2 linked regions of the Desulforamulus hydrothermalis Lam5 = DSM 18033 genome follow. The protein of the gene in region 2 interacts with the protein of the main gene of each other region in a pairwise test. Links are inferred from orthologs where the notes say so. Each region holds a gene or a part of one and is shown on either strand. Other genes may lie near its edges. The genes, in order: ftsZ and rlmN.

Region 1 (6,310 bases), on a different replicon or contig from region 2:
TGTCATTACCGAAACTATTTTTGAAAATCGGTTTAAACATGTTTCAGAATTCCGCCGCATGGGAGCGGATATTTACCTGGAAGGACATACAGCTGTGGTTAAAGGTGTCAAACGACTGACCGGGGCTTGCGTAGAAGCCAGCGATCTGCGGGCGGGAGCTGCCCTTATCCTGGCTGCGCTGGCCGGGGAAGACGGCACCGTTTTAAGCAATATTGAGCATATTGACAGGGGTTACGAGCGGATAGAAAAGAAATATAATGCCCTGGGCGCACGTATTATAAGAGTCAACAGTTAATGACTCTTTTTTTGGTTTTGCCTTGGACAAGAATTATTTATTTCAGTTATAATGTTGTAAAAACATAGCGGGAAAAAACAGGTAAGGAGTGGGACTGTGTACAGGCCTCATACAGGTTCCCCACGCAAGAAGAACCACTTGCTGCAAAGTGTTTTTTTTATTTTACTGGTTTCAGTTTCAATTTATGTTTTATTGCAATCACCTTTTTTTGAGATTAAATATATTACGGTGAACGGCAATCGCCAGTTAACCGAGGAAGAAATTATTAAGCTGTCCGGGCTGCATCTCAATGCCAATATATTTAAAGTGAACCTGGCCGAGGCGGCAAAAAGGTTAAGCCTGGTTCCTATGATTAAAAGCTCGCAGTTAAAGCGATCCTTACCCAACAAGATTACCATAACAGTTGTGGAGAGAACGGCTGTGGCACTGCTGCCGGTACAAAACGGCTTTATTAAAGTGGATGCTGATGGGGTATACTTGCAAAAGGGTCAGATTGCCTCAGCTTTACCCATCATTACCGGCCTGCAGGTTAGAGTGCCACAACCTGGGCAACCGGTGTCGGCAGAGAACCTGCCGGTGGCACTGTCAATCTTATCCCAATTACCACGTTCTTTAGCTGTTAAACTATCAGAAATTAATATCGGCAAAGACGGTCAAATTAATTTATATACCATTGACGGGGTTCAGGGCAAACTGGGATTGCCTAGGGATGTTGCCTACAAAGGCACTGTTTTCCAACAGGTGTTGGACAGCCTGCGGCAAACCGGCAACCGGATTGAATATGTTGATATTTCCAACCCCAGGGTGCCTGTGGTTAAATATTTGAAACAGCAGCCGGAGGGGCAACCATGAAAATGGAAAAATACCAGTGGGGCATTGTACTGGTGGGCATAGTTTTAGGGTTAATGCTGTCGGTTCAATACCGTTCTTACAAAGATATCAACGAAACGCCGCCCATTGCCAGAGTACAAGCCCTGTCCAACGAAATTAATCAGAAAAAAGAGGAACGCAACCGGCTGCAGCAGCGGGTTAACGAACTGCGGGAAAAACTTGACAAAAAAGCATCGGTATCAGATATTAACCGCAGAGAATTGGAAATTTACCGGATTATTGCCGGCACCAAGGCAGTAGTGGGGCCGGGTGTGGAAGTGACCTTAAACGACAGCAATGTAGCGCTGCCTCCGGGACAAGATCCCAACCTGTTTGTGCTGCACGATGAAGATGTTCTCCGGGTTATCAATGAGCTAAAAGCCGCCGGAGCGGAGGCCATAGCTTTAAACGGGGTGCGTTTAATTGCTACCAGTGAGATACGCTGCATTGGACCCACCATTCTTACCAATAAAAACAAAAGACTGCCTGCACCGTTTACCATTACCGCTATTGGTAACCCGGATACCCTGGAAAATTCTTTGTTTATGAAGGGCGGCGTAGTGGAGCAACTGAAAATTTGGGGCATCCAGGTGCAGGTGCGGAAAAAAACCGGCATAGAAATTGCTGAGTATACCGGACCTACAACCTTTGAGTATGCCCGACCGGCAGTGGAAGAATAAGGCGGGTAAGGCGGGATAGTATGAATAAAATACTCTATGTATCAATTGTGCTGGTATCAGTAGTGCTTGGCATGATGGTGGCTTTTCAATTTCGCACCACCGGCAGAATAGATGCCGGTGTCCCTATCGACAGGGTACAGCTTTTAACCACCGAATTAAAACAACTCGAAAAGGAATATAATACCCTGCTGATGGAGGCCAACGATCTGGAAAATAAATTAGCCCAAGCGGCCAAGGGCCGACCGGAAGCCTCCCAGGCGGTACATAACGAATTGCAAAAAGTACGCCAGCTGGCCGGAATGACAAAACTGACAGGTCCGGGTGTGGAAGTAACCCTGGAACCAGTCAAAAAGGAAGACCCGCAGGGAGGAGCTAATCTTTTCACCGTCAGGGATGAGGATTTGCTCAGGGTGGTAAACGAACTGCGAGCTGCCGGTGCGGAGGGCCTGTCTGTTAATGATGAGAGAATCATCTCCACCAGTGAGATCCGTTTGGCAGGTTCTTTTATTGACGTTAACCTGACCAGAATTTCTCCCCCCTATCAGGTGCGAGCTATTGGGTCGCCGGATCAACTGGAAAGCGCCCTATTGATTAAAGGCGGTCTGGTTGATACAATGCGGGACTGGGGGGTTGCCGTTACCGTAACCAAAAAGCAATTATTAACCTTGCCGGCCTACAACCACCCTATTAACATTGAATATGCCAGGCCGTTAAAGGAGGAAAAATAATTATGCTCGTGGGTGTTTTGCTGGCGCTGCTGGGATTGAGCATAGGAGCCATCATAGGGCTGAATGTTCCCATGGTACTACCCCAGGTATATGCTCAGTATCTGGGGTTGGGTGTGTTGGCCGCTCTGGATTCGGTTTTCGGCGGGATTCGTGCCGCTATGGAAAACCATTATGACAACCGTATTTTTGTAACCGGATTCTTTAGCAATATTTTATTGGCAGCCGGTTTAGCTTACATTGGCACTAAATTGGGCGTGCCGCTCAGTACAGCGGCGGTGGTGGCCTTTGGTGTCCGTTTATTCCAAAATCTCGCCATTATTCGGCGGCATTTATTAAAAAAATAAAGCATTTTTGGCTGTTACATAAAAGGGAATTTCTATTCTATGTTGAATTTTACATTTTAAGTAAACAGTTGCCTGGGAGGTGCCTGGCTTGGCCAGGAAACATATAATTGGTGGACTGGATATTGGTACCACCAAAGTGGTATCAGTAATCGCTGAAGCCGGCCTGCACGGTCACCCTGTGATCAAGGGGTGGGGAGAGTGTGCCGCCCTGGGGATCCGTAAGGGCGTGGTTATTGACAAAACCTCATTAGGCAAATCCATTGCTCATGCTGTGGGTATGGCACAAGCCATGGCCGGCCTGAGTATTAAGGAATTTTATTGTTCGCTGCCGTATGCCAGTCAACCGGCGGGAACTTGTGAAATCACGGATGTTCAATTGTATGAAGCTATAGCCATGGCAGGAGTGACAATTCGCCAAGCATTTTCCTCAGTTATTGCTTCCGCCGAAGCAATTTTAAATCATACGCATAAGCACATTGGCACGGTGTTAATAGATCTGGGGGGGGCACTGACCGGTTTGGCTGTTTATAACCAAGGAGAGCCGGTTTTAACCCGCATGCTGCCTGTCGGCAGTGAACATATCACCAGTGATTTGGCACTGTGTTTGCGAACCTCGCTCAGCGAAGGGGAACGCATTAAGCGGTCCCTTGGTTTGCTCAGACCGGATTCTTCCACGACGCTGACAATCAGCGGTGTCGGAGGGCGGGCAAACAGGACGGTGCCGGCTTGTACAGCCAGTGATATTATAAAATCAAGAAGCCAGGAAATTTTTGAACTGGTTTATCAGGCATTAAGCCAACATGTTAGGCTTGCCTCGTTAACGGGGGGGGTTATTTTAACTGGAGGTGGGTCTTTATTAAAGGGAATAGTGGATTTGGCCGCTTGCCAGATGAATTGCCCGGTGGCAGTGGGTCATCCTGTCAAATTGGCTATGTCTCAGGAGGAGTGGGGCAGCCCCGTATATGCTTCAGTCTTAGGCATGGTGCTCTACGGCGCCAAAGGAAGCACCCGCCGCACAGGAAACCAAACCGGATGGCGTGAAGTAATAAGCAGGTTTATATAAGTGAACGGCTTGACGGCAAAATACGGAGGAGGATAATCATGCTTGATTTTGAATTAGATCTGGATAATTTTGCGAACATTAAAGTAATCGGTGTTGGGGGCGGCGGGAATAATGCGGTCAACCGTATGATCAGCGCCGGGTTAAAAGGTGTTGAGTTTGTCGCGGTTAACACAGATGCTCAATCATTGTTCTTGTCCCAGAGCAACCACAAAATACAGATAGGTACTAAACTGACGAAAGGTTTAGGTGCCGGCGCCAACCCGGAAATCGGCTGTAAGGCGGCAGAAGAAAGTCGGGACGAAATAATGCAGGCTCTTAAGGGAGCTGATATGGTTTTTGTTACCGCCGGTATGGGCGGTGGCACCGGTACCGGAGCAGCTCCGGTGGTGGCGGAAATTGCCAAAGAACTGGGTGCCTTGACGGTTGGCGTTGTTACCAAACCCTTTACGTTTGAAGGCAGAAAAAGGTTAACCCAGGCGGAACAAGGGATTGAAAACTTAAAAAGCAAAGTGGATACCTTAATTACCATTCCCAATGACCGGCTGTTGCAAGTTATTGATAAACATACCTCCATTGTGGAAGCTTTTCGCATAGCCGATGATGTATTGCGTCAGGGTGTGCAGGGCATTTCCGACCTAATTGCCGTACCCGGCTTGATTAACCTGGATTTTGCCGATGTCAAGACCATTATGAAGGATACCGGCTCGGCACTCATGGGTATTGGCAGCTCCACGGGAGAAAACCGTGCTACTGAAGCGGCCCGCATGGCTATTTCCAGCCCCCTGCTGGAAACTTCCATTGAGGGGGCGCGAGGTGTGCTGTTAAACATTACCGGTGGTTCCTCCCTGGGCTTGTTTGAGGTTAACGAAGCGGCAGAAATTATTGCCCAGGCTGCTGATCCGGAAGCAAATATTATTTTTGGTGCCGTCATAGACGAAAGAATGAACGAAGAAGTAAGGGTGACGGTGATTGCCACCGGGTTTGACCATCATGTGCCCGCAAGAAAAGAAAAGAAAAAGCCCGACATGGAAATTAAACCCTTTGCCGGGCAGGACGACCTGGACATTCCTGCTTTCCTGCGCCGACGCTAAGACAGCAGTCTGCCCCCCTAAATAACAGGGGGGTTGTTTTTTGGGACAGAGGTTTAGCAAAACTGCCGGGAGGTTTTGTGATCTTTGCCGACGACTTTGGCAGGGGATTTATAGTGTTTTTTTGTAGCGGATAGCCTGAATGCACCGGGGCAAAATAATTAAGAGAAACAGCCGGAGGTGATGTAATGAAAAAACCACCAGCCAATCAAGAAAGTTTGACCCGTAAAGAAGCGCTGGACAGGGTAAGGAGCCAGCAGCGATTTATTGATCCCAACCGGGGGCCGGCTCGTAAAGATGCAAACCGCCATGATATTAACGATCCTTTAAATTAAGATGTTTGTATTTACTTAAAAAAATGTAAAACCGGCTCTGAAAATAATGGAATTAATTACCATATATTTACATTTTTTTCTAACCCTGGCGTTGTATAATACTGCCAGGGTTTTTTATTGCCGGTAGTGATGGAATATTTAATTTAAACAAGCCATATGATGGTACTAATCAGCCTGTGTAATAACGGGGTAGACATAAATGAGACAAGTGGTCTACTTAGATGAAATTATTCTTGTTAACCTGGTAATGAACTTCACTGTACTCTGGTTAACTTCCAGATTAAACGTCACCCCTGCCGGTTCTCCGGTCAGATTATTAAGTGCTGCGGCTATAGGTTGTCTTTATGCCCTGGCAATTTTTGTTCCCGGGTTTAACCTGGCAGGCAGTTTTTGGGCTAAATTGTTGACTGCCGCGTTGATGGTTCTAATAGCCTTTGGCTATACTTCTTGGCAAAAATTTATGCGTAATTTTCTTTGGTTTATACTGATTGGCTTTACTGTAGGCGGCATTGCGGCGGGATTGCATTATTTGGGGCAAAACATAACGGTGGTGCAATTTAAAGGCCCCCTGGCGGACATGAGTTACCATAAATGGCTGATCTTAACTTGTACGGTACTTTGCTGCCTTGGGGCCGGGAAGTGGGGGATTGACAGCCGGCTTAGGCAGCTGCATTTAAAGGCTGTTAAAATCCCCTTAACTGTTACCCTGTGGGGAAAATCGGTTTCCCTGGAGGCATTGGTGGATACCGGCAACCGGCTGATGGAACCCTTGAGCCGGCACCCGGTTGTCATAGTGGAATATGAAGTTTTGCAGCCGCTGCTGCCGGCAGAGATCTGCGGGCTTTTCCAGTCAGGGAAAACCAAAGACGGCTCACACATGATGCTGTCACTGGCGCAGACATCTTAC
Region 2 (6,319 bases):
GTACACCGGATTTTGCTGCATACTCCCTGCGGGCTTTGCTGGCTGCCGGCAAGCAGGTGGTGGCTGTGGTGACGCAGCCGGACAAACCTAAGGGCAGGGGTAAGCAATTGCAACCGCCGCCGGTAAAACAGCTGGCACTGGCCAATCATTTGCCGGTACTGCAGCCGGACAGCATCCGAACCCAGGAGTTTGTACAAAACTTGCAAGAACTCCGGCCGGACTGTCTGGTGGTGGTGGCTTACGGCAAAATTCTGCCGCCGGCCGTCCTTGCGCTGCCCCCCCGGGGCTGCATTAACCTGCATGCTTCTTTGTTGCCCCGTTACCGGGGTGCTGCTCCTATCCATTGGGCTGTCATTAACGGGGAAACGGAAACCGGTGTTACCACCATGTTTATGGATCAAGGCATGGACACCGGCGATATGATTTTAAAGCAAAAAGTGATTATCGGACCGGATGATACAGTGGGGATGCTGCATGATCAATTGGCCCTGGTTGGGGCCGAACTGTTGGTAAAAACCATTGATTTACTGGAACAAGGTTTGGCGCCCAGGACACCCCAGGATCACAGCCAAGCCACCTATGCCCCCATGCTGCAAAAAGAACATGAACTGATACACTGGGATAGGCCGGCCAGAGACATCCATAACCAGGTCAGGGGCATGAATCCCTGGCCGGGCACCTATACCACCTGGGAAGACAAAATATTAAAGATTTGGCGGACGCGGGAGATTTCGTCAGAAACTGTCGCCGCGCAGCCGGGTACTGTTTTAGAAGCCGGTTCTTCAGGCATACTAGTACAAACCGGTCGTGGACACCTATTAATCTCTGAATTGCAATTGCAGGGCAGTAAAAAAATGGCGGCTGAAGATTTCCTGCGGGGAAAACCTATTGCTCCCGGTACGGTTTTGGGTGGGGGAGGAATGTTCCGGTCATGATTACTCCCGGTCAAATGCAGGCGCCACAGGTTCGCAAAAGACTGTTCTTAGGGTTGCTGGTGGCCAGCCTGCTGGTGGTAGGGTTGCTGGCGGGAACCGTCTGGTACCTGCTTTATCACCCTACGACATTGCTGCATCAGGTAATTTTAATCGCGGTGGTTGGTTTGGTTATTCTGGCCATTTTAGCGGTAGGTTTCGGCATCGGCGGCATAGTTCTAACCATCTGGCTGGCGCAAACCATCAGACCGCTGCAGCCTTTGATGCGCGTTGCCATGTCAGCGCTGTTTCCCTTTGCCATCGGGCTGGGGCGTCTTTTTAAAATAGATACAGATAAAATAAAAAATTCTTTTATTGAAGTTAATAATGAGCTGGTACGCACCAATCAGCAGGCTTTGCGCCCGGAGCAAATTCTTTTGCTGGCGCCCCACTGCCTGCAAGAGAGCCATTGTCCCCACAAGGTGACCCACGATATCAATAACTGTCGGCGGTGCGGCAAATGTAAAGTGGCTGATCTGCTGATGCTGCGTGATAAATACGGTATCCGAGTAGGGGTAGCCACCGGTGGCACCCTGGCCCGTAAATTTGTTAAAGAGTACCGGCCCAGGGCCATTGTGGCGGTTGCCTGTGAAAGGGACCTGGCCAGCGGTATTCAGGACTGCAGCCCAATACCGGTGCTGGGCGTGTTAAATGATCGCCCCTATGGACCCTGTTTTAATACTTCGGTTAATATTGCCGGCGTCAGCCGGGCTGTTGAATTCTTTTTGGGCTGCACCACTGACAGGTATGAGGAAGGGATGAAAAATTGAAAAATATCACCGCCCGGGAGCTGGCTCTGCTGGTTGGCAAAGCAGTGGAAGAAGAAGGTGCTTACGCTAACCTTGCTCTCAATAAGGTGCTTGAACAATATCAGCCCGGCAAATTGGACCGGGCTTTTGCCACAGAATTAGTTTATGGGGTATTGCGACATTTAAATACCATTGACTGGATACTGGCCCATTTTTTAAAGCAGCCCTTGGCTTCGCAAACCGTTTGGATTCGCAACATTCTGCGCATGGGGACTTATCAAATTATGTTTATGCCCAGGATACCCGATTCTGCAGCCTGTAACGAATCTGTCAACCTGGCTAAAAAATACGGCCATGCCGGTGCAGCCAATTTTGTTAACGGGGTGTTGCGCAATGTGGTAAGACAACGGGATAATTTGGATTTTCCTGATCCCGAGCAAGACCCGGTAGATTTTATAGCTCTTAAATATTCTCATCCCACCTGGCTGGTGGAACGGTGGTTAAAAGAGTTTGGTTTTTCAGCCACCATTGCCCTGTGTCAGGCCAACAACAGTCCGGCTCCCAATACGGTGCGCACCAATACTTTAAAAATTTCGCGGCAGGAACTGCAGGCGCGCCTGCAGGATGAAGGGGTTAAGGCAACTGTTACTGCCTACGCTCCGGAAGGATTAAATTTAAGCGGTTTTTTATCTTACCGATCGCTGACAACATTCCGGGAAGGCTTATTTCAGGTGCAGGATGAAAGTTCCATGTTGGTGGCGCATGTCTTAAATCCGGCTTCGGGAGCCCGGGTAATTGATGTGGCGGCAGCACCGGGCGGCAAGACAACCCACCTGGCTCAGTTAATGGGTGATTCGGGTCAGATTTTAGCTTTTGATTTATACGCCCATAAACTGGATTTAATAAATGACAATTGCCGGCGCCTGGGTATTAACTCCATTCAAACCAAAGTGGCGGATGCCCGGGACATCCATCAGGAATATCAAGGCTGGGCTGATTATGTGTTGGTGGATGCCCCTTGTTCCGGTCTGGGCGTATTAAGGAGACGACCGGACGCCCGCTGGCGCAAAGACCCCTGCCAGCTGCCGGGTATAGTTAAGCTGCAGAAGGAGATTTTGACATCTGCGAGCAAATGCTTGCGCCCCGGCGGGGTGCTGGTTTACAGCACTTGCACCATCTCCCATGAAGAAAACCTGGGGGTCGTGGAGGACTTTTTAGCGAACCATCCGGAGTTCAGCCTGGGTGACCTAAGACAGTTCCTGCCGCCGGGTTTAGACCGGGAAGCAACCGCTGCCAGGGGATATTTGCAATTACTGCCGCATGTCCACGGCATGGACGGGTTTTTCCTGGCTCGCTTGAGAAAAAAAGGATTTGAGTAAAAATGTGTAGAAATAGCAACTCCAAAGTTAATTTAAAGGATTTAAACCTGACCGAGCTGCAGCAACTTCTCAGCCAATTAGGCGAAAAGCCTTTCCGGGCGGAGCAAATCTGCCGTTGGATTTTTGCTAAAGGGATAACCGGTTTTAGCGAAATGACCAACCTGTCCAAAGAATTAAGAAGCAAGCTGGCTGAGCTGGCCTGGCTAAGTTCCCCTCAAATGGCAGTTCGCCGGCAATCAGCCGACGGCGACACCGTAAAATATCTGTTTACCCTGACGGACGGGCATGCGGTGGAAAGTGTTTTAATGAAACATAGTTACGGCAATGCTGTCTGCGTTTCCACTCAAGTAGGTTGCCGCATGGGTTGTTTGTTTTGTGCCTCAACCCTGGGCGGCTTGGTGCGCAACCTGAGCCCGGCCGAAATATATGATCAGGTATTGGGCATTCAGCAGGACAGCGGGCTGAGGGTCAGCCACATAGTCATCATGGGCACCGGAGAACCTTTAGATAATTACGACAATGTATTAAAATTTTTAGCCAATATCAATGCCCCATACGGCCTTAATATCGGTTTCCGCCATATCACGCTCTCTACCTGCGGTTTGGTACCCCGTATGCGGGAACTGGCTCGAAAAAAACTGCCGCTCACGCTGGCGGTTTCACTGCACGCACCCAATGACGCTTTACGGGATCAACTGGTACCGATTAACCGCCGCTATAAATTAGCGCAGTTAATTGAGGCCTGCCATGATTATGTAAACCTGACCGGACGGCGGATTACTTTTGAATATGCTTTGCTGGCCGGCGTCAATGACCGGGAAGAACATGCAAGGCAACTGATCTCTCTGGTAAAAGGGTTGCTGTGTCATATTAACTTAATTCCAGCCAACCCGGTGCAGGAACGGGGCTTTCAGCGGTCTTCGCCGGCCCAAACCGAAAGGTTTCGTGCTATTTTAAGCCGAGGAGGCTTGCATGTTACCGTCCGAAGGGAAATGGGCGGTGATATTGATGCCGCCTGCGGCCAATTAAGACGCCGGTATGAAAAGCAAAAGCCGGGAGGTGACTGACGTGCGACTGTTCGCGGGGCTGGAAAGCAGTTTGGAAAAGTACATTGAAGGTTTTTTTAAAGATAAGTTCAGTGCTGATGCCCGGGTACAGCCCACGGACATAGCCAAAAAGTTGGCCCGGGCGATGCGGGATAAACGGCGGGTTAGTGTTTCCCATGTCTACGTACCCAATGAATATACCGTAAAACTGCATACAGCGGATTATCAAGCGATCTTCCCTATGGCTGCCCTGTTGTCGGAAGAACTGGCAGACTACCTGGTACAAAAAGCGTCGGAAAAAAAGTTTACCCTGGTTGGACGGCCTCGTATTACTTTTGCCGAGGGGGAAAAGGTGGCAGCAGGGGATATTGTGATAGAAAGTAAATTTGGTGTGCCGGATACAGGACAGGTGGCAGACCATGCCGGTACCCCCCCTGCAACTCTGCCGACGGATAATCAGGATACTATAGATTACAGGCCTTTATCGGACACTGCTCCTTTATTTGATGTCAAGCCAAAATATTCGGCGGTTTTAGTGGTTGAGGAAGGAAAGGATGCCGGCAAAGAATTTCCCTTGACCGATTACCGCACCAGCATTGGCCGCCGTGATACCTGCGACATTGTTCTGGCAGACAGCAGCGTGTCCAGAAGGCATGCCCAAATAGAAAAAACAGGCGGCCGTTTTTGGCTGACCGATCTCAACAGTACCAACGGAACCTATGTGAACGGTTTGCCTGTAGATAAAACAGAATTAACTACCGGCGACGTCATTACGGTGGGTAATACAGTTCTTATTTTTAAGGAGATTTAAAGTGCTGTCACTGGCCATAACCGTCTTAAGAACCATCTTTTTAATTTTACTATATTTATTTATTTTTCGCTTAACTGTCAGCATGTTCGACCGTCTGCGGGAGAATGCCCGGGAAAACCGGCAGCCGGTGGAACGCGTGCCTTCCTGTCCGGCGGTTTGCGGGGGCGACGGTGCGGTTTTACAGGTGGTGACCTCCGCTGATCAAGAAATCCGGCCCGGTGACACCTATCCCCTGGGCGACGTAACCAGGCTGGGGCGGGGAGCGGGTAATCATATTATTTTCAGCGGTCCGCATGCTTCCCATGAACATGCCCGTATTTTTTATCAACAGGGTCAGTATTGGTTAGAAGATTTAGGCAGTTTAAACAGCACTTATCTTAATGAAATGCCGCTGACAAAACCTACTGTACTGGCCAACGGAGACCGTATTAGAATTGGTGAAGTTATTTTTCGATTTGTGAGGTGGGCGTATGAAATGGAGTCAAATTACTGATGTCGGACGGGTGAGAGCCGGCAATGAAGACAGTCTGTGCGCCTGCCCGGATATTGGCCTGTTTGCTGTGGCTGATGGCATGGGAGGGCACAAGGCAGGAGAAATTGCCAGCAGCACGGCCCTTAATTACCTGGCGGAAAATTTGCGACAAGCATTAAAGACAACGAAAGATATCCAAGCCTCTATCCAGCGTATTTTACAGGAAGCTAATCAAAGGATTTTTCGGCTGTCCAGTGAATTTGAGGCATACCGCGGCATGGGCACAACCGTTACCGCCGGCCTCTTTCAGGAATACCAACTGTTTATTGCCCATATTGGCGACTCACGGGCTTACCTGGTAAGGGATGATGACATTATCCAGCTTACGGACGACCATTCCCTGGTCGGGGAAATGCTCCGCCATGGCGGTATTACCGAAGAACAGGCCCTCTGTCATCCCCAGCGTAATGTTTTAACACGGGCCATGGGAACTGCGCCGGCCGTTACCTTTGATTTTTACAACCGTCGGCTGCAGCCCGGAGACAAAATATTATTATGCACTGACGGCCTGGTTAACCACATGCGGCCCGAAGAAATAAAATCAACCATTCTGGCTCAAAAAGATTTAGACCTTGCGGTTAAGCTTTTATTGGATACTGCCCTGGCACGGGGAGGGCATGATAATATTACTATGATTCTGGTCGAAATGGAGTAACCTTCGGAGGTGTACAGCCATTTGACAGCCAACCTGCGTAAAGAAGAACGAACCTTGTTGTATTACATTGCCGCTTATCTGGCTGTAGGGCTGGTTACCCTTTATTTAGGGGACCCGGAGCTGCGGCAGGTTTATCAGTTGTCACTGGCCGGCGGTAAACAGTTACCCTTCTGGTG

What was found.
Region 1: the proteins of rlmN (region 2) and ftsZ interact in binary tests that used the Escherichia coli proteins (3 or more experiments, as listed by UniProt). The link is inferred for Desulforamulus hydrothermalis Lam5 = DSM 18033 from one-to-one orthologs.

Annotation. Positions count from the first base shown.
Region 1 is NZ_CAOS01000012.1:40,783-47,092, forward strand. The notes cover bases 3,094-6,044. They hold ftsZ (cell division protein FtsZ), read left to right. Parts: upstream 3,094-4,018; coding sequence 4,019-5,071; downstream 5,072-6,044. Other genes in these bases: DESHY_RS09560 (cell division protein FtsA), read left to right, coding at 3,094-3,980; DESHY_RS14285 (hypothetical protein), read left to right, coding at 5,257-5,403; spoIIGA (sigma-E processing peptidase SpoIIGA), read left to right, coding at 5,603-6,044. Outside these bases: murA (UDP-N-acetylglucosamine 1-carboxyvinyltransferase), read left to right, coding at 1-295; DESHY_RS09540 (cell division protein FtsQ/DivIB), read left to right, coding at 392-1,147; DESHY_RS09545 (DUF881 domain-containing protein), read left to right, coding at 1,144-1,845; DESHY_RS09550 (DUF881 domain-containing protein), read left to right, coding at 1,866-2,573; DESHY_RS09555 (small basic family protein), read left to right, coding at 2,576-2,917; more of DESHY_RS09560, read left to right, coding at 2,997-3,093; more of spoIIGA, read left to right, coding at 6,045-6,310. UniProt on the Escherichia coli protein: Essential cell division protein that forms a contractile ring structure (Z ring) at the future cell division site. The regulation of the ring assembly controls the timing and the location of cell division.
Region 2 is NZ_CAOS01000003.1:117,559-123,877, reverse strand. What follows is about bases 2,174-5,133. They hold rlmN (dual-specificity RNA methyltransferase RlmN), read left to right. Parts: upstream 2,174-3,101; coding sequence 3,102-4,166; downstream 4,167-5,133. Other genes in these bases: DESHY_RS01710 (FHA domain-containing protein), read left to right, coding at 4,958-5,133; DESHY_RS01715 (FhaA domain-containing protein), read left to right, coding at 4,168-4,956; rsmB (16S rRNA (cytosine(967)-C(5))-methyltransferase RsmB), read left to right, coding at 2,174-3,099. Also shown: fmt (methionyl-tRNA formyltransferase), read left to right, coding at 1-935; DESHY_RS01730 (DUF116 domain-containing protein), read left to right, coding at 932-1,741; more of rsmB, read left to right, coding at 1,738-2,173; more of DESHY_RS01710, read left to right, coding at 5,134-5,449; DESHY_RS01705 (Stp1/IreP family PP2C-type Ser/Thr phosphatase), read left to right, coding at 5,427-6,143; DESHY_RS01700 (FtsW/RodA/SpoVE family cell cycle protein), read left to right, coding at 6,165-6,319.